Regions from separate parts of the Nocardioides sp. Z30_9 genome, predicted to be linked through region 3. Evidence: predicted binding sites of a transcription regulator. Region 3 holds the regulator's gene; each other region holds the start of a gene.
The links. Region 3 encodes LexA, which represses DNA repair genes until DNA is damaged. Its sites were predicted from a motif close to TCGAACANNTGTTCGA; they were not measured.
Positions count from the first base shown of each region.

Region 1: a site for LexA is predicted at 3,207-3,222, ahead of AC4BGB_RS16765 (HNH endonuclease signature motif containing protein). Genes of this name have one in related genera too.
Region 2: a site for LexA is predicted at 1,668-1,683, ahead of AC4BGB_RS15040 (HNH endonuclease signature motif containing protein). Genes of this name have one in related genera too.

Region 1 covers NZ_JBZAJF010000002.1:1,247,410-1,254,326, reverse strand. Annotated here, with positions in the region: gene AC4BGB_RS16775 (FAD/NAD(P)-binding protein) at 35-2,701, shown strand; gene AC4BGB_RS16770 (hypothetical protein) at 2,750-3,109, shown strand; gene AC4BGB_RS16765 (HNH endonuclease signature motif containing protein) at 3,254-4,579, shown strand; gene AC4BGB_RS16760 (SDR family NAD(P)-dependent oxidoreductase) at 4,576-5,379, opposite strand; gene AC4BGB_RS16755 (fatty acid synthase subunit beta domain-containing protein) at 5,492-6,917, shown strand, end outside.
Region 2 covers NZ_JBZAJF010000002.1:913,100-920,016, forward strand. Annotated here, with positions in the region: gene AC4BGB_RS15035 (MFS transporter) at 1-210, opposite strand, end outside; gene AC4BGB_RS15040 (HNH endonuclease signature motif containing protein) at 287-1,540, opposite strand; gene AC4BGB_RS15045 (DoxX family protein) at 1,743-2,126, opposite strand; gene sigJ (RNA polymerase sigma factor SigJ) at 2,238-3,173, shown strand; gene AC4BGB_RS15055 (hypothetical protein) at 3,170-3,520, shown strand; gene AC4BGB_RS15060 (DUF3253 domain-containing protein) at 3,577-3,861, opposite strand; gene AC4BGB_RS15065 (alpha-ketoglutarate-dependent dioxygenase AlkB) at 3,896-4,531, opposite strand; gene AC4BGB_RS15070 (YfcC family protein) at 4,587-6,116, opposite strand; gene AC4BGB_RS15075 (arginine deiminase) at 6,299-6,917, shown strand, end outside.
Region 3 covers NZ_JBZAJF010000001.1:1,457,415-1,464,331, forward strand. Annotated here, with positions in the region: gene AC4BGB_RS07085 (lysoplasmalogenase) at 8-697, shown strand; gene AC4BGB_RS07090 (LysM peptidoglycan-binding domain-containing protein) at 1,091-1,642, opposite strand; gene lexA (transcriptional repressor LexA) at 1,936-2,754, shown strand; gene AC4BGB_RS07100 (hypothetical protein) at 2,797-4,947, shown strand; gene AC4BGB_RS07105 (ATP-dependent DNA helicase) at 4,983-6,917, opposite strand, start outside.

The DNA.
Region 1 (6,917 bases), on a different contig from region 3:
TGCACCAGATTACTAGACTTTACGGGTGGTGCACATGCACGAAGCTGCGCGGGGCGAAGGCGACTGCTGCGTGGTGGTGGTCGGGGCCGGTGCTGCCGGCACCCTGACCGCCTCCCACCTCCTCACCAGCCTGTCGCAGCGCTACCAGGTCGTCCTGGTGGACCCCTCCCCCACGACGGGTCGCGGGGCGGCGTACTCCACCGGCGACGACCGGCACCTGCTCAACGTCCCCGCCAGCGGGATGAGCGCGTTCCCGCGCGACCCCGAGCACTTCTTCCGCTGGGTGCGCAACCACCACGACCCCGGCGCCCAGCCGCAGGACTTCGTCCCGCGCCGGGTGTACGGCGACTACGTGGCCGGCCTGCTGAGCACGGCGGCGGAGTACCCCGGCAACGCCCGCCTGGACCGGCGTACCGACTCCGTGACCGGGCTGGACCGCCGCGGCAACGCGTTCGTGGTCCGGCTGGCCTCAGGCCAGTCGGTCGTCGCGCGCGCCGTCGTGCTCGCCACCGGCGCCACCCCGGGCACCGACTGGGCACCCGCGCAGCTGCGCGACAGCGAGCTGCTGGCCGATGACCCGTGGACCCAGGAACTGCCCGAGGGCGACCTGCTGCTGGTCGGGACCGGGCTGACCATGGTCGACGTCGCCATCGCCGCCGATGCGCCGGGGCGCACGCTGCACACCGTCTCGCGCCGCGACCGGCTGCCGGCCGTGCACCGGATGCCGACCACCCCGGCGGTGCCCCCGCCTCCCGGGATCACCCGGATCGGCTCGCTCGCCGAGCTGCGCGAGGTGGTCCGCGACCACGTGGAGCGCACCGTGGAGGAGACCGGCGACTGGCGCGCGGCCCTCGACGGCCTGCGACCGGTCACCGCCCAGCTGTGGCAGGGGCTCGACGAGGAGGACAAGCGCACCTTCACCGCGCGCGACGCCCGCGAGTGGGACGTACGCCGGCACCGGATGCCCCCCGTGACCGCCGGCCGGCTCGGTGCGATCGCCGCGTCCGGGCGCCTGGTCCGGCACGCCGGAACCGTGACCGACGCCCGCCCCACGAAGTCCGGGGTCGAGGTGACCCTCAGCGACGGCCAGCGGCTCGAGGTCGCCGGGGTCGTCAACTGCACCGGTCCGGTCGGCACGGTCGCCAAGGACCCGCTGCTGGTCACCCTGGCCCGCGACGGCCTCGTCCGGCCCGGGCCCTCGGGCCTGGGCATCGACACCGCCGACGACGGCCGCATCCTCGGTGTGCTTCCTCCCAGCGTGCCGTTTCACGCCCTGGGCACCCTGCGCCGCGGCAACCTGTGGGAGACCACGGCGATGCCCGAGATCCGCGAGCAGGCCTACGAGGTCGCCCGTGCGGTCGTGCGTGCACTGCAGGGCGAGACCAGCCGGCGGCCCGTCGACACCTACGGGCTCACGCTCACGACCGAAGGCGCGGCGGCCGAGGCGTACAACGACGCGCTCGGGCGGCTGCTCCGCCTCCAGGACGGCGTCGAAGCGGGCCTGGAGGCCGCCGTGGCGCTGGACCCGGGCTTCGCCCACGCCCACGCGGCCCTGGCGTTGCTGGGTCACGAGTGGGGCGCGACCGGCTCCTGGCGCGCCTCGCTGCGGGCCGCCCACGTCGCCGCGGCCGACCGTGACCTCGACGACCGCGAGGTCAGCTTCCTCGACGCCGTCACCGTGCGGCTGCGCTCCGACGAGCCCACCGGCGCCGCCGCACTGCTGCGGCACATCCGGCTCTTCCCCCGCGACGCCCTCGCGGTGAGCGTCGTGGTCCCGACGGTCGCGTTCGGCGGCCTCACCTCGGGTCCCCAGACGGCCGCGCTCGTGGAGGGTCTCGGGCGCAGCTACGGCGACGACTGGTGGTACGCCGGGCAGCTCGCGTTCGTGCGCCAGGACCAGGAGCGATGGGCCGAGGCGGAGGCGCTGGCGTCGTACGCCCTGTCGGTGGAGCCGGCCTCCGGCCACGCCGCGCACGCGCAGGCCCACGTGTTCTACGAGACCGGCCGGCACACCGAGGGACTGGCCTGGCTCGACGAGTGGATCCGCACCCGCGGGCCCGAGGCCAACCACCGCTCGCACTTCTCCTGGCACGCAGCACTACACGAGCTGGCGCAGGGCGACCTGGAGGCAGTGCGCCGTCGCTACGAGCGCGAGCTCTCCCCGCCCCAGGTCACCGGCTCCCGGGCCCTGGTCGACAGCGGCTCGCTGCTGTGGCGCTGCCAGGTCACCGACTCGTGGCAGGGCTTGCTGCCCGGCGCCGCGGTGTGCGAGGCCGCTCCGGACGGCTGGCTGATCAGCCCTCCGACCGCGTTCGCCGCGCTGCACTCCGCGCTCAGCCTCGCCTCCGCTCGGGACCAGGTCGGCCTGGCCGCCCTGCGGACCACCTCGCTCGCGCACGCCGACGCCACCTTCCGTGAGGTCGTCGCCCCCGTGTGCCGCGCACTGCAGGCGATGGTCGAGGGCGACCACGGCTCCGCGGTCGTGCATCTCGAGGCGGTCCTCCCCCGCGCCGAGGCGCTCGGCGGGAGTGCGGCCCAGCGCGACGTCCTGGAGGACACGCTGATCCACGCCCTCGTGGCCTCCGGCCAGGCCGAGCGGGCGGCAGCGGTGCTGGACCGGCGCCTGAGCCGTCGCCCGTCACCCCTGGACGTGCGCCGCCGTACCGCCCTCGCGACCGACGTCACGAGGACCCGGGGCTAGTTCTCCGGGTTCGGGACAGGGGGGCACCACCTGCCCCACGATGGTGGCGTGCCCGACGACGACCAGCTGCCGTTCGCCCTGAACGACCACGACGTGCCACTGCACGTCGGCAACTTCTTCTACTACGTGCGGGCTGTGCGTCGCGGCGAGACGTTCACCGGTGGCCCCAGCAGCCGGGAGGAGCTGCTGGTCCTGGTGCCGCTGTACCTGGTCTTCGGCAGGCTCATCGAGCGGTGGCAGGAGCGGCAGCCCTGGAAGGTCGGCGTGGTCCGGGTCGAGGGCGACCGGTGGGGTCCGACCGGATCCGTCAAGGTCGTCCACAAGGAGCCGGGGACCGGCTTGGAGGTCCCGACCGCCCGCATCGCTGAGCTCGCCGCGCTGGTTCGCGCCGGGGAGTTCGCGGGCTGATTCGCGCGCTCGCTGGCGTGGGTCTCGGGTGGGGACGCATGGCCAGGGCGTCGTTTCGTGACTTCCGACAGGAGCCGCGAGATAGTTCTCCACAACCTCGAACAGGTGCTCGATTGTGTCGGTGCTCACGCCTAGAGTTGATTCATGGACAGCACCTCGACCCTCTCCGCTCCCGAGGTGCTCGACGCCGTCCGCCAGGCTCGTGCCGACAAGCAGGCCGCCGAGATCCGCGAGCTGCAGCGGACCGTCGACTGGGCCCTGCTGCACCCCTGTCCCGACGACGAGTGGCCCGCGCACTGGGGGCAGGTCCCCGCGGACGGTGAGCGGATCTGCACCCTCGCCGGACCCGGTGCGCCGCTGGTCTCCGAGCTCGCCGTCGCCGGCCTGGGCGCCGCCCTGCACATCACCCTGGACGCCGCCAGGCAGCTCCTCGCCGACGCCCTCGAGCTCGCCTACCGGCTGCCGCGACTCTGGGAGCACGTCGTCGCCGGGCGGGTCCCGGCCTGGCTCGCCCGCCAGATCTCCCGGCACACCCACGACCTCTCCGAGGAGGCGGTCGCGTTCGCGGACCGGCTGATCGCCTCGACCCCGGCGAAGGTCCACCTCGTCGACGCCGAGCAGCTGGTCAACGAGGCGCGGCTCTACTTCGACCCCGACCGCGCCGCCGACGAAGAGCAACACCGCCGCCAGGCCCGCGGGGTGCACCTCCAGCGCACCGGCCGCACCTCCCCCGGCACCACCGACGTGGCGATGACTCTCGACACCCCCGACGCACTGCTGTTCGACCAGACCCTGAGCCGCATCGCCGGCGAGCTCGAGGGCCTTGGCGACACCGACCCCCTCGACGTCCGGCGAGCACGGGCCGTCGGGATCCTCGCCGATCCGCAGTACGCCCTCGACCTGCTCTCCGGACGTGACGCCGCGCCCTCACAGGGTGGGACCGACAACCTGGACCTCTACGTGCACCTCACTCCAGCCGACCTGATCGGCACCGGAGCGTGCACGATCGAGCACTACGGCGCCGCCACCACCCGCCTCCTCGAGGAATGGCTCGCCCGGCACGCCGACGCGGGCGGCAAGGTCGTCCTGCGGCCCGTCATCGACCTCGACGCCGGGAACGCCGACCCTGCCGCCCGGCCGGTCGACGCACACGACCCACCCGCGGCCATGCGCGAGCTCTGCGTCCTGCGCGACGCCCACTGCGTCTTCCCCGGCTGCCGCCGCGACAGCAGGCGCTGCGACCTCGACCACATCACCGCCTACCTGTCGATGGACGACTGTGGACCACCGGGCCAGACACATCCCGGCAACCTCGCCCCGTTGTGCCGGAGCCACCACCGGCTCAAGACGTTCACCCCATGGGACTACAAGCGCCTCGACGACGGCAGCTATGCCTGGACCGCGCCCACCGGCCACCAGTACGTCGTCCGGCCTGTGTCGCGGCGGCCACCCGGCGCTTCACCCAGCTAGTCGCGCAGCCCCGGGTGGACCCTGGCGAGCACCGAGGCGAGGAGCCTCTTCGGGGCGACCGTGGAGAAGGCGGCGCCGACCTGGTTGGCGAGGCCGGGGATGATCACCAGGGTACCGCGGTCCAGCCCCTCGACGGCGGTCTTGGCCACCTGGGTCGCCGGCACCCACATGATCGCGGGCAGGGCACCCTCGGCCTCCCCCTCGGCGAAGCCGGCCGCCTCCCCGAACCCGGTCTCGACCGGTCCGGGGCACAGCACGCTGGCCGTGACGCCGGTGCCGCGCAGCTCGGCGTGCAGGCTGCGGGTGTAGGAGAGCACGAAGGCCTTGCCGGCGCCGTACCCCGCCTGCCCGGGAAGCGGCTGGAAGGCGGCGGTCGAGGCCACGTTGAGCACCGCCCCGCTACCCCGCTCGACCATGGCGGGCAGGAACCGGGAACACAGGTCGGCGACCGCGGCGACGTCGACCTCGATCATCCGCAGCTCCGCCTCCGGGTCGCTGCGGTGCACCGGGCCCAGGGTGGAGAACCCCGCGTTGTTGACCAGCACCTGGGGGGTCAGACCGCGCGAGTCCAGCTCGGGGAGCAGTCCGGCCCGGTCGGCACGGTCGGCGAGGTCAGCGGGTACGACGTGCGCGGTGGTGGGCAGCTCGTCGGCCAGGGCCTGCAGCCGCTCGGCCGACCGGGCCACCAGGACCAGCTCGTGGCCGCGCCTGGAGAGCTCCCGGGCGATCTCGGCGCCGATCCCACTGGAGGCTCCGGTGATCACGGCGACATGGGCGGATTTCGGGGAAGGCAGGACCATTCCGGCAGCCTAGGACCGCCCTACTGACGGGTAGAAGAAAAGTCGAGGAAAATCTCATGAAAAACGTGAGGAGGACTTCAAGTTCAGGCGGGAAACATGATTGACTCCTCACATGACCCAGCTCCCCCCCACCACGCTGACCCAGGACCACGCCACACCCGAGCGGGGCCGCACCCTGGCCGACCGCCTGATCGAGGGCGAGGAGTTCGCGATCACCTTCGGCGGACAGGGCACCGACTGGTTCGCGACCCTGGCCGAGCTCGTCGAGGAGCACGCCGACACCTCCCGGGTGAGCACCCTGGTCGAGGAGTCCGCCGCCCGGATCGCGCCGGTGGCCGGCGAAGTCGCCGCCGCCCTCCCGCGCCCGTTCACCCCGCACACCTGGCTCGCGCAGGAGGTCACGCCCGCGACCGCGGACACCGTCAACCCTGCCCTCGGCATGCCCGGGGTGCTGCTGACCCAGCTCGCCACCCTCGACCTCCTCGCCGGGGAGGGCTTCGACCTGACCAGGGTCGCGCCCGTCGCGAGCGTCGGGCACTCGCAGGGCATCTTCGGCGTCGCGGCGCTCGCCGGCCGTCGTGAGGGCGACCGCGACAGCGACGTCGACCTGATGGCGATCGCGCGCCTGATCGGTGCCGCGGCGGCGATCGTCGGCCGCCGGGTCGGCCTGGTCCCGCACGGCGAGGACTCCCCCATGCTCGCGATCAGCGGCGCCGACCTCGACCAGGTCCGCGACCTCGTCGCCGGCGTCTCCGAGAACGGCGACGCCGCCATCGTCGCCGCGGTCAACGGGCCCCGTCGCGTCGTGGTCAGCGGCACCATCGACGCGCTGCGCCGCGTGCGCACCGCCGTCGAGAAGCGCGCCGCCGCGGAGGCGGCACAGATCGACGCCAAGACCCGTGGCGGCCGGGCGTTCGCCCCGACCCTCGAGCCGATCCGGGTGGCCCTCGGCTTCCACCACCCCGCCCTCGCTCCCGCCGTCGCGATGGCACGCGACTGGGCCCAGGCCTGCGGCCTCGACGCCGGCCTCACCGAGCACCTTGCCCGCGCGATCTGCGTGGAGACCGTCGACTGGCCGCGCGAGCTCACCGACGCCGTGGGCCCGGAGACCCGTTGGGTCGTCGACCTCGGTCCCGCCGACCTCTCCGCCAAGATGACCGCCCGCTCGCTGCGCGGGCGCGGCGTCACCGTGCTCCCGGCCGCCACGGCCGCCGGGCGCGACCAGCTGTTCACGCCGGGCGCGACCGTGCCCGAGGCGGCCGACTGGTCGGCGTACGCACCCAGGCTGATCGACCGCGGCGACGGGTCCCCCGTCGTGGACACCAAGTTCACCCGCCTCACCGGGAAGTCGCCGATCCTGCTCGCCGGGATGACCCCGACGACCGTCGACCCCGAGATCGTGGCGGCCGCCGCCAACGCCGGCCACTGGGCAGAGCTCGCCGGCGGCGGGCAGGTCACCGAGGAGATCTTCAAGGCCAACCTCGCCCGGCTCGGCGAGCTCCTCGAGGAGGGCCGCACCGCCCAGTTCAACACCCTGT
Region 2 (6,917 bases), on a different contig from region 3:
AGCGACTGCGAGCCCGCCGGTGGCGAAGGATCCACTCCGGTCAGCTACGTAGAGCAGGATCCCGAGCGGAAGCATCGCCGTCGGCAGCCGGACCGCGGCGTCGAGCACCACGTAGTACGGCTCCACCTGGCGCAGCAGCGTGGGGAAGGAGGTGCGCGTCGGCGTGGCAGGACGGACGGCAGTGGTGACAGGGGTGACAGGGGTGGACATCGGTTTCTCCGGGTGCGCTCAACGACGTGCTCGCCACCCCACCACTGACGCGCTGTACCCCTGTGCAGCCGCCAGTTTACGACCCTCGTGTTCGCCTGCCGAATCGGATGTCGCCGTTGGGTAGTCGGCTGGCGTCGTAGCCGTCGTCGTGGGCGCGGTGGTGGTGCCAGTTGCACAGCAGCACTCCGTCCTTGAGGTCGGTGCGGCCACCGTGGGCCCACGCTCTGCCCCAGTGATGGGCCTCGCACCACGCGGCGGGGATGGTGCACCCTTCGGCGCGGCACTCACGGTCGCGGATGATCATCGCCTTGCGCTGTGCGGGCTTGAACAGCCGCGAGGACCGGCCGAGGTCGAGCACCTCGGAGTTCGTGCCGAGCACGGCGGGGACGATCTTGCCGGTGCAGGCCAGGCGCCGGACCTCCCCGGCGGTGAGCCGGTCGGTGGGTCCGAGCTCGCCGACGCCGAGGTCACGGCGCAGGTCCGCCAGCGGGATCGTGACGATCACCGTGGTGGCGTCGCCACCGTGGACCGGCAGCCGCTTCGGGTCGACCGCCTCCAGCAGCGCGCAGAACGCCTGACCCCGGCGTACGTCGGCCGGGACCCGGGCCCCCTCGCCCACGCCGACCTGGCGAGGTGAGGTGAATGCCTCCAGGTAGGTGTGCAGCCGGGCGGCCACGCTGTCGGGAACGTGGATCGTGATCCGGGTGCTGCCGTCGCCCAGTCGGGTGGTCGCCAGCGAGGTGCGGCGCCAGGCGCGGGACTCCTCGGCGGCGAGCGCCTTGGCCTCCTGCTCCTCCGCAACCTCGGGTGCCACGTGGTCCAGGATCCGCCGGCCCAGTAGTCGGAGCTCACGGGGACCGAAGTGCGCCGCCTGCGCCACCAGATGCGCCTCCGCGGCGGCCATGATCTCGGCACCGAGCTCGACCGCCGGCAGGACGTCGAGAGCGTGGGTGATCACCAGGGCCTGGGCCACGTTCACCTCACCGCCCCCCAGGGCGGTTCCCAGGTGCTGCCAGCGGCGGTCCAGGGCCAGGCCCAGTGCCAGGTCACGCCGATTGGTCCCGGCATCTGAACGCGTGTGGTGGGTGACCAGCGCGGCCGCGTCCCGGGCGCCCTCGGCCACTGCGAGGTCGTCGGAGGCGGCCAGCACCCGCATCCGCAGGGAAGCGAGCTGTGCCTCCACCCGGGTCAGCTGCACCAGCGCGGCCCGCTTGTCCGCCGGGGCCATGAACTCCACCGCCACACCCGCGGTGTCCTTCAAGGACGCCTCCACGGCGTCCGCGCACGCCAGCACCGGATGCAGCGCGGGCCGATCGAACGTCGAGCTCATCTGAGCACCTCCCGCACCGACTCGTGACCATGACTGACTGGTCTCACACGTCGATGCAGCACGCCCGTGAGCAGGCGAACCTCCGCTACGGGAGAGTCCGGGCCGATCCCTCAGCATCACTATTGAATCGAACCTGTGTTCGATAATACCGGCGACTGCCGACCTCGTCAATAGGGAGGATTCAACTGGCTCTCGAATCGGGTCAGTCGACGAAGGCGCAGGGACCCAGTCGGCCGTAGGCCACGACGCCCGCGGACGCCAGCAGCATCGCGTTCACGATGATCGGCTGCACCTCGTGCCGGCGCGCATGGGTGAATGCGGCGCCGACCATCAGGAGCACCAGACCGATGGCGGCCGTTGGGACGAGGAATGTCGCGACACCGACGATGCCGGGAACTACGAGGCCGACCGCGGCGAGGACTTCGAGAAGGCCGATGACCTTGATCGCGCCGGGGCTGAAGCCCTCGAGCGCCGCCCCGGCGCTGGAGGCGACCAGCTTGTCCTTGGGTTGCACGAGCTTGGCTGCGCCGCTGGCGCAGAAGATGGCCGCCAACAGCCCGGCGATGATCCACAGAGTTGTGTGCATGTGTGTCCGACGGAGCCGGCCGTGCCGGTGTGAGGTCGGCTTGTGACCTCACACGACACCGGTCGGCTTCGTCGTAGGGGAATGACGCCGAACCGAGGGACACTTCGTCCCATGAGTGCCCGCCCCACCTCGTCCCTGGAGGGGGGCGATCCCGACCTGGCCGCCGTCATGGCCGAGCGCCGGCACCTGCGAAACCTCGCCTACCGCCTGTTGGGGTCGTTGGTCGAGGCCGAGGACGTTGTCCAGGAGACTTATGTCCGGTGGTACGCCATGCCTGAGGAGCAGCGAACGGCCGTCCGGGTCCCGGGTGCGTGGTTGACCACGGTCGCCGGGCGCATCTGTCTCGACCTGCTGGGATCGGCTCGCCTCCGACGCGAACGGTACGTCGGCGAGTGGGTGCCGGAGCCGCTGCCGGCGCGGACGATGTGGGCGGAGGGCGGCAGCACCCCCCTCGACCCGGTGGACCAGATCACTCTGGACGAGTCGGTCCACATGGCATTCCTGGTTCTGCTGGAGACCATGACCCCGGCCGAACGGGTTGCGTTCGTCCTGCACGATGTCTTCGGCTACCCGTTCCCGGAGATCGCGGAGATCGTCGGCCGCAGCCCTGCGGCCACCCGGCAACTGGCGTCCTCGGCCCGCCGTCGAATCGCCGGGTCGCCCCCACCAGTCACGTCCACGACTCAGCGCACGGCGGTCGTGCGCCGCTTCAAGCAGGCGTGGGAGGCCCGTGACATCGAAGCGTTGGTCGGTCTGCTCGACCCTGCGGCCGTCGCTGTCGGCGACGGTGGCGGGCGGGTCAGCGCGGAGCGGCGACCCGTGCGTGGCGCCTTGAGGATCGCGGAGTTCCTTGTCGGCCGTGCCACCGCGCTGGCCGGGGTGACGATGACGGAGAGCCTGGTCAACGGGCAGCCGGGTCTCATCGCCCGGGCGGGCGACGTCACCGTCGCAGTGATGGCCTTCGAGGTCGCCGAGGACCGCATCGTTCGCATGTGGTCGGTGCTCAACCCGGAGAAGCTGGTCGCCTGGACGAAGGAGGATGCGTGAGGAGGCGCACCACCCTGGTCGGTGGCCTGCTGGTGGGTGCCGTCGGGATCGCAGTCCTGTGGGCGGCCGGCGTCGAGTTCCCCGTGGCAATTCCGCCGGGGCTGGTGATCCTGCTGGCCGGCGCGGCTCTCGTCGCTGGCGTCCGGCGCCGGTGGTCCGACGGGGTCGGAGCCCTGCTGGGGCTGTTCGTGGTCGTCGGCTTCGTCCTCAGCGGCATCTATGGTGACGGCTTCGAGAACCTGCTGGGCGAGAACGGCGCAGCGATCGCGATCGGCCAGGTCGTGCAGCTGGTGGGCGTGGTGACCGCCGCTGTCAGTGGCATGCTGCTGGCATTCCGGGGTGACTGAGCGCCGCACTTTTGTGCTGCTCGCGACCTCGGCTCTGCTGGTGCTCTGGCACCATCTCACTGCCAGTCCCGCAGGACGCGGCGAATCCGGATCGGCCCCGTGGCCGTGGCCAAGTCGACCACCTCCCCGCCCTGGGTGATCTCCACCTTCCCCGCGCTCACCAGGCGAGCGGCCGCGTCGCGGGCAGGTTGCATCAGGTCCCGCCAGTCCGCTGCGGTCCCCACGGCACGCGCTGCGTCGGAAGGGCAGATCGTCGAGGTCGGGGCGCGCTGGTCCAGCAGCTGCAGGATCGTGCGCTCGAGCTCGCGATCGGTCGCGGATCCGGGAAATTCCGTGCTCACGCCGCCCAGTCTGCCCCCAGGGCCAGCCGTGAGCTCAGAACACGTTGCGCGGACGGAACTGCACGCTGATCCGCGGGCCCACCGGGCGGGAGGTCTTCGGTACGGCGTGCTCCCAGGTGCGCTGGCAGGATCCGCCCATCACGATCAGGTCGCCGTGACCGAGGGCGTGGGTCACCTCGGTGTGACCGCCGCGCGGCCGCAGCTGGAGCTTGCGCGGTGAGCCGAAGGACACGATGGCGACCATGGTGTCCTGCGAGCGGCCTCGGCCGATGTTGTCGCCGTGCCAGGTGACGGAGTCGTGCCCGTCGCGGTAGTAGCAGCACCCCGCCGTGACGAACGGCTCGCCCAGCTCGGGCCCGTAGTGCTCGTTGAGCACCTCGCGCGCCTCGGTGAGCGCCGGGTGGGGGAGCGGGTCGCCGATGCCGTACTGGTGCAGCAGGCGGGGTACGTCGACCACGTTGTCGTACATCGCCCGACGCTCGGCGCGCCACGGGACCGTCTCCACCAGTCCGGCGAAGACCTCGTCGGCACCGCCGAACCATCCCGGGAGCACGTCCACCCAGGCTCCGCGGGACAGATGGGTCCGCTGCACCCGCCCTGCGAGCGGCCCGACGCCGAGGTGGACGTCTTCGGTGAGCTCGAGGAGGGAAGGTTGGAACTCCGTGGTCATCGACTCACTCTAGCAAGTCTTCGAACAGGTGTGCGAAGAAGTTTGTCTGGACGAATCAGGTGAGCGCGGCCCCGACGGCCACGAACGCCGTGCAGGCCACCAGCAGGATCAGCAGCAGGGGGGCCACGAACCGTACGTACTCGTCGTAGCGCACCTTGGCCAGCGCGAGTCCACCCATCACCACCGCAGACGTGGGCGTGACCAGGTTGACCACGCCGGAGGCGGACTGGAAGGCGGTGATCACCATGGCCCGCGGCACGTTGGCGAAGTCCGCCAGCGGCGCCAGGATCGGCATCGCGAGCGCGGCATGGCCCGAGGTCGACGGCACCAGGAACGCCAGGGGCACGTTGATCAGGAACATCACGGCACCGAAGACACCCGAGGAGGTGTTGTCGACCGCGTTCTCCATCGAGTGCAGCACGGTGTCGGTGATCTGCGAGTTGTTCATGATCACGGTGACGCCACGGGCGAGCACGATGATCAGGCCGACGCCGATGAACTCGCCGGCGCCGCGGACCAGGGTGTCGGTCATCCCCTTCTCGCCGAGGCCGCCGATCAGGCCCACCACGATGGACATCACGATGAACAGGGCGGCGAGCTCGGGGAAGTACCAGTCCAGCTGCCAGCCGAAGCTCTCGGCGTCGGGCCCGTTGATCACCTGCGCCCAGGGCACGATCGCGAAGATCATGAACACGAAGGTGAGCCCGACGATCGTGAGCACGGCCTTCTGCCGGCCGGTGAGCACCGGCGGGCTGCCGATCCCGCTCGCCGCGATCCTGGCGTCGTCGGGCTGCCCCGTGGTCATGGACTTCGAGGGGTCCTTCTTCACCTTGCTGGCGTACCGGAGCACGTAGAGCATGCCGACGGGCACCAGGACGACGTACATCAGGAACCGGAACCCGATCCCGTCACCGATGGAGATCCCGGCGGCGTCGGAGGCGACACCGGTGGCGAACGGGTTGACCGTGGAGGCGAGTACGCCGACGCCGGCTCCGACCATGATCGTGCCCACCGCCACCATCCGGTCATAGCCCAGGCTCAGGATGAGTGGCACGACGAGGGCGTAGAAGCCCAGGGTCTCCTCGGCCATCCCCTCGGTGGTGCCGCCGATGGAGAACAGCAGCATCAGGATCACGATCAGCACGGCACCACGGGTGCCGAACCGGTTGGCCACCCGGGCGATGCCGTTGTCGATCGCCCCGGTCTGCATCGACATCGTGATGAAGATGCCGATGGCCAGCACGAACAGGAACACCCCCGCGGCACCGAAGAGCTCTCCGGTCTCGTTGGGGCTGATGAACCCGGTGTCGGTGGACTGGATGCCGTATAGGCCGTTGACCGGCGCCAGGAAGAGCTGCATCAGGCGATCGCCGAACGACAGGTCGGCATCGACGCCCTGGTAGCTGCCGGGGATCGGGCCCCCGGTCTCCTCGCTCACCTTGTAGGCGCCGGTGGGGATGATGAACGCCAGCAGCCAGACGAGGACCGTGACGGCGAAGAGCACCGTGAAGGCGCTCGGGAAACTGAATTTTCGCTTCTTCTCTGGCGGGCCTGCGGGTGCTTCGGCGGTTTTCTCCACGTTCATGGTGGTACCTCATCCGGCAGGGGCATGGGCTATTCCAGACAAGCAGCGGATCCCGCCCGCTGACGCAGGCGAAGTCCCCCTCATCGTGGGACCTTCGGCCCTCATGCGGCTTGTCCCACAGGGGGACCGTTGAAGGTAGGCGGCATCACAACGCCTGCCACCGACGACGCTGGGAGACACCGATGACCTTGCACGTGGACTCGGAGGTGGGGGACCTCCGACAGGTGATCTTGCATCGACCGAACCTTGAGCTGATGCGCCTCACCCCGACAAACAAGGACTCCTACCTCTTCGACGAGGTGCTGTGGGTCAAGCGAGCCAAGCAGGAGCACGACGCGTTCGCGGAGTCACTGCGCGACCTCGACGTGAAGGTGCACTACCTCGACCAGCTGCTCCGGGAGACGGTGGCGCTGCCCGAGGGGCGCAAGCACATCCTGGACGCGTCCTTCGACGAACGCATCTACGGTCCGATGGCGACCGACGACCTCTACAACCTGTTCTCCGGGCTCGACGACGACCTGCTGGTCCGGCACCTGATCGGAGGCATGACCAAGCGGGAGCTGCTCGAGCACATCGAGGAGCCGAAGTCGCTGGTGATCTCGGCGATGGAGCTCGACGACCTGTTCCTGCCTCCGCTGCCCAACCACCTGTTCACCCGCGACACCTCCGCCTGGATCTACAACGGTGTCTCGATCAACGCCATGCGGATGAAGGCGCGGATGCGCGAGACCATCCACTACGAGGCGATCTACCGCTGGCACCCGCTGTTCGCGAAGTCGAAGTTCAACGTCTGGTCCGAGG
Region 3 (6,917 bases):
TCCCCCGGTGCGAACGCCGAGAACCTCCACCAGACTCAAGCTCGCCTACGCCGGCCTGGCAGCTGCCGACACCTGGCTCTCGGGCCGCCCGGACAGGTGGGCGCACCGCGTCCGTCTGGTGACCAAGCCACTACTGATGCCCGTGCTCGCGGGATCGCTCGCCACCGATCCCCGCGCCCGCACATCCCCCCTGCGCACGACGACCCTCGTCGCCCAGGCGGCCGGCTGGGGCGGCGACGTCGCCCTCCTCCGACCCGGTACGCGAGCCTTCCTGGCCGGCGCCGGGTCCTTCGGTGTGGGACACGTGGCCTACCTGACCGGTTTCCTGCGTCACGGTGGAGCCAGGACGCTCACGGCGGGTCCAGGGGCCCGCGCTGTCGTCGGGACGTGGGCGGTCACCGGACCTGCGATCGCGGTGCTCGCGGGACGCCGGCAGCGCGAGCTGGGTGGCCCGGTGCTCGGGTACTCGACCCTGCTGTCCGCAATGGCGGCCGCGGCGACGATGCTCGATGGCGGCATCTCGCCGACGGCTCGCCGGATGACCGCTGCCGGTGCGGGGCTGTTCCTGCTCTCCGACACCCTGCTCGGGCTGAGGGAGTTTGTACTCACTGATCCGCCGGAGGCGTTGGAGACGGCTGTGATGGCGACGTACACGGCGGGGCAGTTCCTGCTCAGTGAGGGTGCTGCGCGGGCCTGAGCGTGCTGCTCGCCTGGAGTGGTCTCGACTGACCGCTCACTTCGTTCGCTGCTCGACCACCTTGTGGGTCGCATTGAGCGCGTGCCTCGCCCTGAGTGGTCTCGACTAGCCGCTCACTTCGTTCGCTGCTCGACCAGCTTGTGGGCGGCTGAGGCTTGCCTGTCACGTGAGTGGTCTCGACTGACCGCTCACTTCGTTCGCTGCTCGACCACCTTGTGGCGGCTGAGGCTTGCCTGTCGCGTGAGTGGTCTCGACTGGCCGCTCGCTTCGCTCGCTGCTCGACCACCTTGGTGGGGATGGGGGCGGGGTGGGTCGAGCGTGTCGGCCCACCCCGCGGGTCCCCCGTGCCGGCGACCCGGGTCGAAGAGGTCGTCGGCACGTCTGGTGCCAAGGTCAGCCGCGCGGGACCGCGAGCTTCTGGCCCTCGGCGATCTGACCACCGGGGAGCGAGTTGAGCTCCTTGATCCGGTGCACCATCGTGCGGATCTCGCCGGGCTGGGCGAGGTCCGCTGCGATGTCGTAGAGAGTGTCGCCGGGGGCGACCTCGATCACCCGGACCGGCTCGGGGGTGCCTCCGGAGAGGCCCGCGGCGGCCCAGCCGCCGAAGGCGGTCATCAGGGCGAGCGCGAGGCCGAGGAAGGTGAGCACCGCGACGACGCGGCCGCGGCGGGTCAGCCGCACCCGTCGGGGGGTGGCCGGACCAGGCTGCGCAACCGGGGCGACCCGGCGCGAGGAGCGGACGCGGCGTGCCGCCGGGGCCGAACGGGCCGGAACTGCCTCGAGGGCGCGCTGCCCGTAGTCGAGATCGAAGACCCGGTCGAAGTCGACCTCGACGCGGCGGTCGCGCTGCGTCGGGACCGCGGCGCGGACCAGGGCGTCGAAACGCGCGTCGACCTCGTTGGCGGAGGTGGCGTCCTGCGGGCGGTGAATGCTGAGAGTGCTCATCGGTCAACCTTTCGGGGAAGTGCCCGGCCCAGGTGGCCGAGCGGTCGGTTGGCGACCCCTGCTGTGTGTTGATCGATTTCTATCGGCAGCCACTGACAAGTTCGTTTTCCGTGGACCTGCCGGGCTGATCGAGCGTATGTTCGATCGAACACGTGTACGACGTTAGGGCACGTGTTCGAACGAAGCAAGCACCCAGTCGAACAAATGTTCGGCTGGTTCGCCCGACAAGTGGCGCGACACGCCCTTCGAACATGTGTTTGAAGTGACGCATGTTGCTGGACTAGGTTCTCCCCATGGCGACTCGCGATCAGGACCCCCAGAAGCCCACCCGGCTCCCCCGGGCGAAGAAGACCGCCCAGAAGACCACGCCGAAGACCACCGCGGCCACGCTCGAGGCGGGAGCCGGCGCCAAGGTCACCGAGCTTCCGGACGCGGCTCCGGACAGCACCGGCCTGACCCCCCGGCAGCAGCGCATCCTCAACGTGCTCCGCGAGTCGATCGAGAAGCGCGGCTACCCGCCGAGCATCCGCGAGATCGGCGAGCTCGTCGGGCTCACCAGCTCCTCCAGCGTGGCCCACCAGCTGCGCGTCCTGGAGGGCAAGGGCTTCATCAAACGCGACCCCAACCGCCCGCGCGCCCTCGAGGTGTTCATCCCCGAGCTGATGGCCGCGCGGCGTGCGATCGCCTCGGCGGACGAGGCGGGCTACGACCAGACGGGCCTGGGCGACGCCGTACCCACGCCCACGATGGTGCCGCTGGTCGGCCGGATCGCCGCCGGTGGACCGATCCTCGCCGAGGAGAAGGTCGAGGAGATCTTCCCGCTACCCAAGAGCCTCGTCGGCGACGGCACCCTGTTCCTGCTCGAGGTCTCCGGCGACTCGATGATCGACGCCGCCATCTGTCACGGCGACTACGTGGTGATCCGCCAGCAGCCCGACGCCGAGAACGGTGAGATCGTGGCCGCCATTCTCGACGGCGAGGCCACGGTGAAGACCTTCCAGCGCCGCGACGGCAAGGTCTGGCTGCTCCCGCACAACGATGCCTACGACCCGATCGACGGCACCTACGCCACCATCCTGGGGAAGGTGACCACCGTCCTGCGCCGGATGTGAGACAACTGGGTGGAATAGCATTATTTCGGACATACTGCACGAATGTCCGTACGGTCCTGGCGCGCGTGCGTCATCGCAGTGCTCGCGCTGCTGCTGGTCGCCGTACCCGCACTCCTCGCACAGGACGGGCGTTCAGGCGAGCCCTCCGCCGGCCCGCAAGCCGTCCCGCTCGCCCCGGGAGCCGGCGAAGACCCCTCGGCGCCCGCGGGCGATCCCGGCAGGGCGCGTCCCACCCCGGCTGTCCAGGAACAGGCCGTGGGCAGCGCTTCCAAGCCCGGCGCGTCGCTCGCGGACAACCGGACCCAGCCTGCCGCCGACCCTGAGCCCCGCGTCCTGCCCGAGCGGATGCAGGGCCGCCCCGCCGTACGCGCGCTCGGTGACCGGCTCCCCGCCGTGGCCGCCAGCAACGGACTCTCCCCGGCAGGCTTCGAGGAGCTGCTGGTCGAGGACGACACCGTCTGGCTGACCCCGGAGGGACGGGTCTACTTCGAGGAGGAGGCCCCCGCCGAGGTCACCACCACCTCGGGTGCCGCCGCCCCGACCGTGGCCGCGGCGTACGCCGTGAGCGAGACCTTCACCCTGCACAGCCGGCCGGACGCCCCCCGCAAGATCTTCCTCGACTTCGACGGGGCCACCGTCACGGGCACCGGCTGGAACACCTCCAGGGGCGGCTCGATCCCCGACGGCGTCCACACCGGCTTCGACACCGACGGTTCACCGAGCACGTTCAGTGCCTCCGAGCACGGGTTCATCCAGGAGGTCTGGCGCCAGGTCGCGGAGAGCTATGCCCCGTTCGACGTGGACGTCACCACGCAGGATCCCGGCGTCGCCGCGATCACCAGGAGCTCGGCGAGCGACACCACCTACGGCACCCACGTCGTGGTGACCAGCTCCGAGGCTCCCCGGGCGGCGGTGTGCGGCGGCTGCCTCGGAGTGGCCTACCTCGGCACGTTCAACCTGATCAGGGCCACCCCCGACTACCAGCCGGCCTGGGTCTTCGCCTACAACAAGGGCTTCGACCCGATGACGGTGGCGCAGGCGGCCACCCACGAGACCGGGCACAACCTGGGACTCCAGCACGACGGCACCACGTCCACCGACTACTACGCCGGCACCCGCGCGTGGGGCCCGATGATGGGTTCCTCGATGAACCGGGCAGTGAGCCAGTTCAGCATCGGGGAGTACGCCAGGGCCAACAACACCCAGAACGACTTCGCCGTGATGCAGTCCAACGGACTCCCGCTGCGCACCGATGACCACGGCGGGACCGTCCAGACCGCCACGCCGCTCACCGCCAGCACGCCGTACGACGTCTCCGGGGTGATCGGCACCCGCACCGACACCGATGTCTTCGCGATCACCCGCTCGTGCGTGAGCGAGCTGCGGGCCTCCGTCACCGGCATCGGCGCCCAGACCGCGCTCGACCTCAAGCTGGACCTCCTCGACGCCGACGGCCGGGTGCTGGTCAGCAACTCCCCCGTCTCCGGCTACACCGGCACCACCGTCCCGGTCTCAACCGGGATGAACGCCTCCCTCGTGCGGGAGCTGGGTCTCGGGACCTACTACCTGCGCGTGGACGGTGTCGGCAACGGCGATCCGCTCTCGGGCGGCTGGTCGGACTACGGCAGCCTCGGGCAGTACCGCCTCACCGCGACCGGATGTCCGACCACCCCCACCGACCCGCTCTCCCCGTCACCGACTCCCACTCCCAGTCCGGGGCCGTCCCCTGCCCCGGGAGCGACCCCGTCGCCCAGCGCCCCGGCGGTGCCGGCGCCCAAGCCGACCGCGGCTCCGGCACCCAAGCCCACTGCGCCGAAGCCCCCGGCTCCCAAGGCCCCGGCTCCCAAGGCCCCGGCCCCCAAGGCCCCGGCTCCGCAGGTCAAGAAGCCCACCGCACCGCGCATCGGCGTCGCGGCCGCCGGCGCCCGCCGCGGACCCAAGACCGCGCTGGTCCGCTGGGGTGCCCCCGTCCGCACCGGCGGTGCCGCGATCACCCGCTACCGCGTCGTGGCGTTCCGCCTCAACGCCCGCAACCGGGTGGTGCGCACGTTCGCCTCCGGCTACCAGCGGGCGAGCGCGAGATCGCTGGTGATGCGCCTTCCGCGCGGCCGCTACGTGTTCAAGGTGATGGCCCAGAACAGGGCCGGCTCCTCGCCGTGGTCGCCGGCCTCACGCGTCGTCCGGGCCCGCTGACAGGTCCGGCAGGTGGCGGACTGCTCCGGTTGGCCCTAGCCCTGGGCCAGCCGCTTCAGCGCCCGGCGTACGACGGCGGGGTCGTCGGTCTGCCACATCGGCGGCAGGCTGGCGCGCAGGAAGCCGCCGTAGCGAGCCGTCACCAGCCGCGGGTCCAGGCAGGCCACCACTCCCCGGTCGGTGGTCGTGCGGATCAACCGGCCGGCCCCCTGGGCCATCAGCAGCGCCGCGTGCGTGGCGGCCACCTTCATGAACCCGTTGACCCCGGCCTTGTCCGCGGCCCGCTGGCGCGCCGACATCAGCGGGTCGTCGGGGCGTGGGAACGGGATCCGGTCGATGATCACCAGCTGGCAGGTGTCCCCGGGCACGTCGAGGCCCTGCCACAGGCTGAGGGTGCCGAACAGGTTGGTGTGCGGGTCGCCGACGAACTGCCGGGCCAGCTCGGGCAGCTGCGCGTCGCCCTGCGCCAGCGTGGTCAGGTGCGGCAGCGCCTCGCGGACGTGCTCGGCCGCAGCCTCCGCGGCGCGACGACTGGAGAACAGCCCCAGCGTGCGGCCGTCGGCCGCATCGACGAGCTCGGCGATCTCGTCGAGGTGGGCCTGGGTGAGGCCGTCACGGCCCGGGGGCGGGAGGTGCCGGGCGACGTAGAGGATCGCCTGCTGGCCGTAGTCGAACGGAGAGCCGACATCGAGGCCCTCCCAGGTCCCGTCGCTCGCCTCGGTCGCCCGGTCGCCGGGGCGCAGCCCCAGCGAGGCCGCGACCGCGTCGAAGTCGCCGCCGAGCTTGAGCGTGGCCGAGGTGAACACCACGGTCTTCTCGGCGAGCAGCTTCTCCCGCATCGGGCCGGCCACCTCCAGCGGCGCCACGCACAGGGGGTTGGCCCCGCGGGGACGGTCGCTCTTCCCGCCGGAACGGTCGGCGATCCAGAGCACGTCGCGGTCCGAACCTGACGACATCCGCTCGGCCACCTTGAACAGCTCCTGGGCCCAGCCCCTGGCCTGGGTGCTCGCCGCGTCGGCGCCACCGCCCTCACCGCCCCGGGGCGCGTCCTTGGGGAACGCCGAGACGAGTGCTCGGGCCGCGTCGCGCACCAGCACGATCGCGTCGGCTAGCTGCTCGGGCACCCGGTCGATCCGCCCGGGCTCGCTGACCTCGATCGCGTCCCGCAGCCGCTCCCCGGCATCGGCGAGGTCGTCGGCCTCGGGCCCGTCGACGTGGCGCTGGGAGCGGCGCGCCGTACGGTCGATCTCGAAGACCGAGAGCTCGTCGGTCGCTGCCTGGGTCACCCGCGAGACGAGCTCGTGCGCCTCGTCGATCACCGCGACGTCGTACTCCGGGATCATCGGCACGCCCTCGATCGCGTCGATCGCCAGCAGCGAGTGGTTGGTCACGATCAGCTGCGATCGCGCCGCCTTCTCCTTGGCGCGCTCGGCGAAGCACTCCATGCCGTAGGGGCACTTGGCTGCCCCCAGGCACTCCCGGTGGCTCACGCTGACCTGTCGCCAGATGCGGTCGGTGTGCCGCGGCGCATGGTCGCGCTCACCGGTACCGCTCTCCCTGGCCTCCTCCTCGACCCACTCGCGCAGGGCGAGGACCTCGGCGCCCTGCGACCCCTCGGGGAGCTCGACCAGCGCACCCTGGTCGTCGGGCACTCCCTCGCGGACGCGGTGCAGGCAGGCGTAGTTCGAGCGCCCCTTGAGTACGGCGTAGCTGCCGTTCTCGCCGAGCTGGTCACCGGCCGCCTCGATCAGCGCCGGGATGTCGCGCTCGACCAGCTGGTGCTGCAGGGCCAGGGCCGCCGTCGCGATCACGACCCGGTCGTGGTGCAGCAGCGCCGGGACGAGGTAGGCCAGCGACTTGCCGGTGCCGGTGCCGGCCTGGACGAGGAGGTGCCGACCGCGCTCCATCGCCTCGGTGACGGCCTCCGCCATCGCCACCTGGCCGGGCCGCTCCTGGCCGCCGAGCTCGGC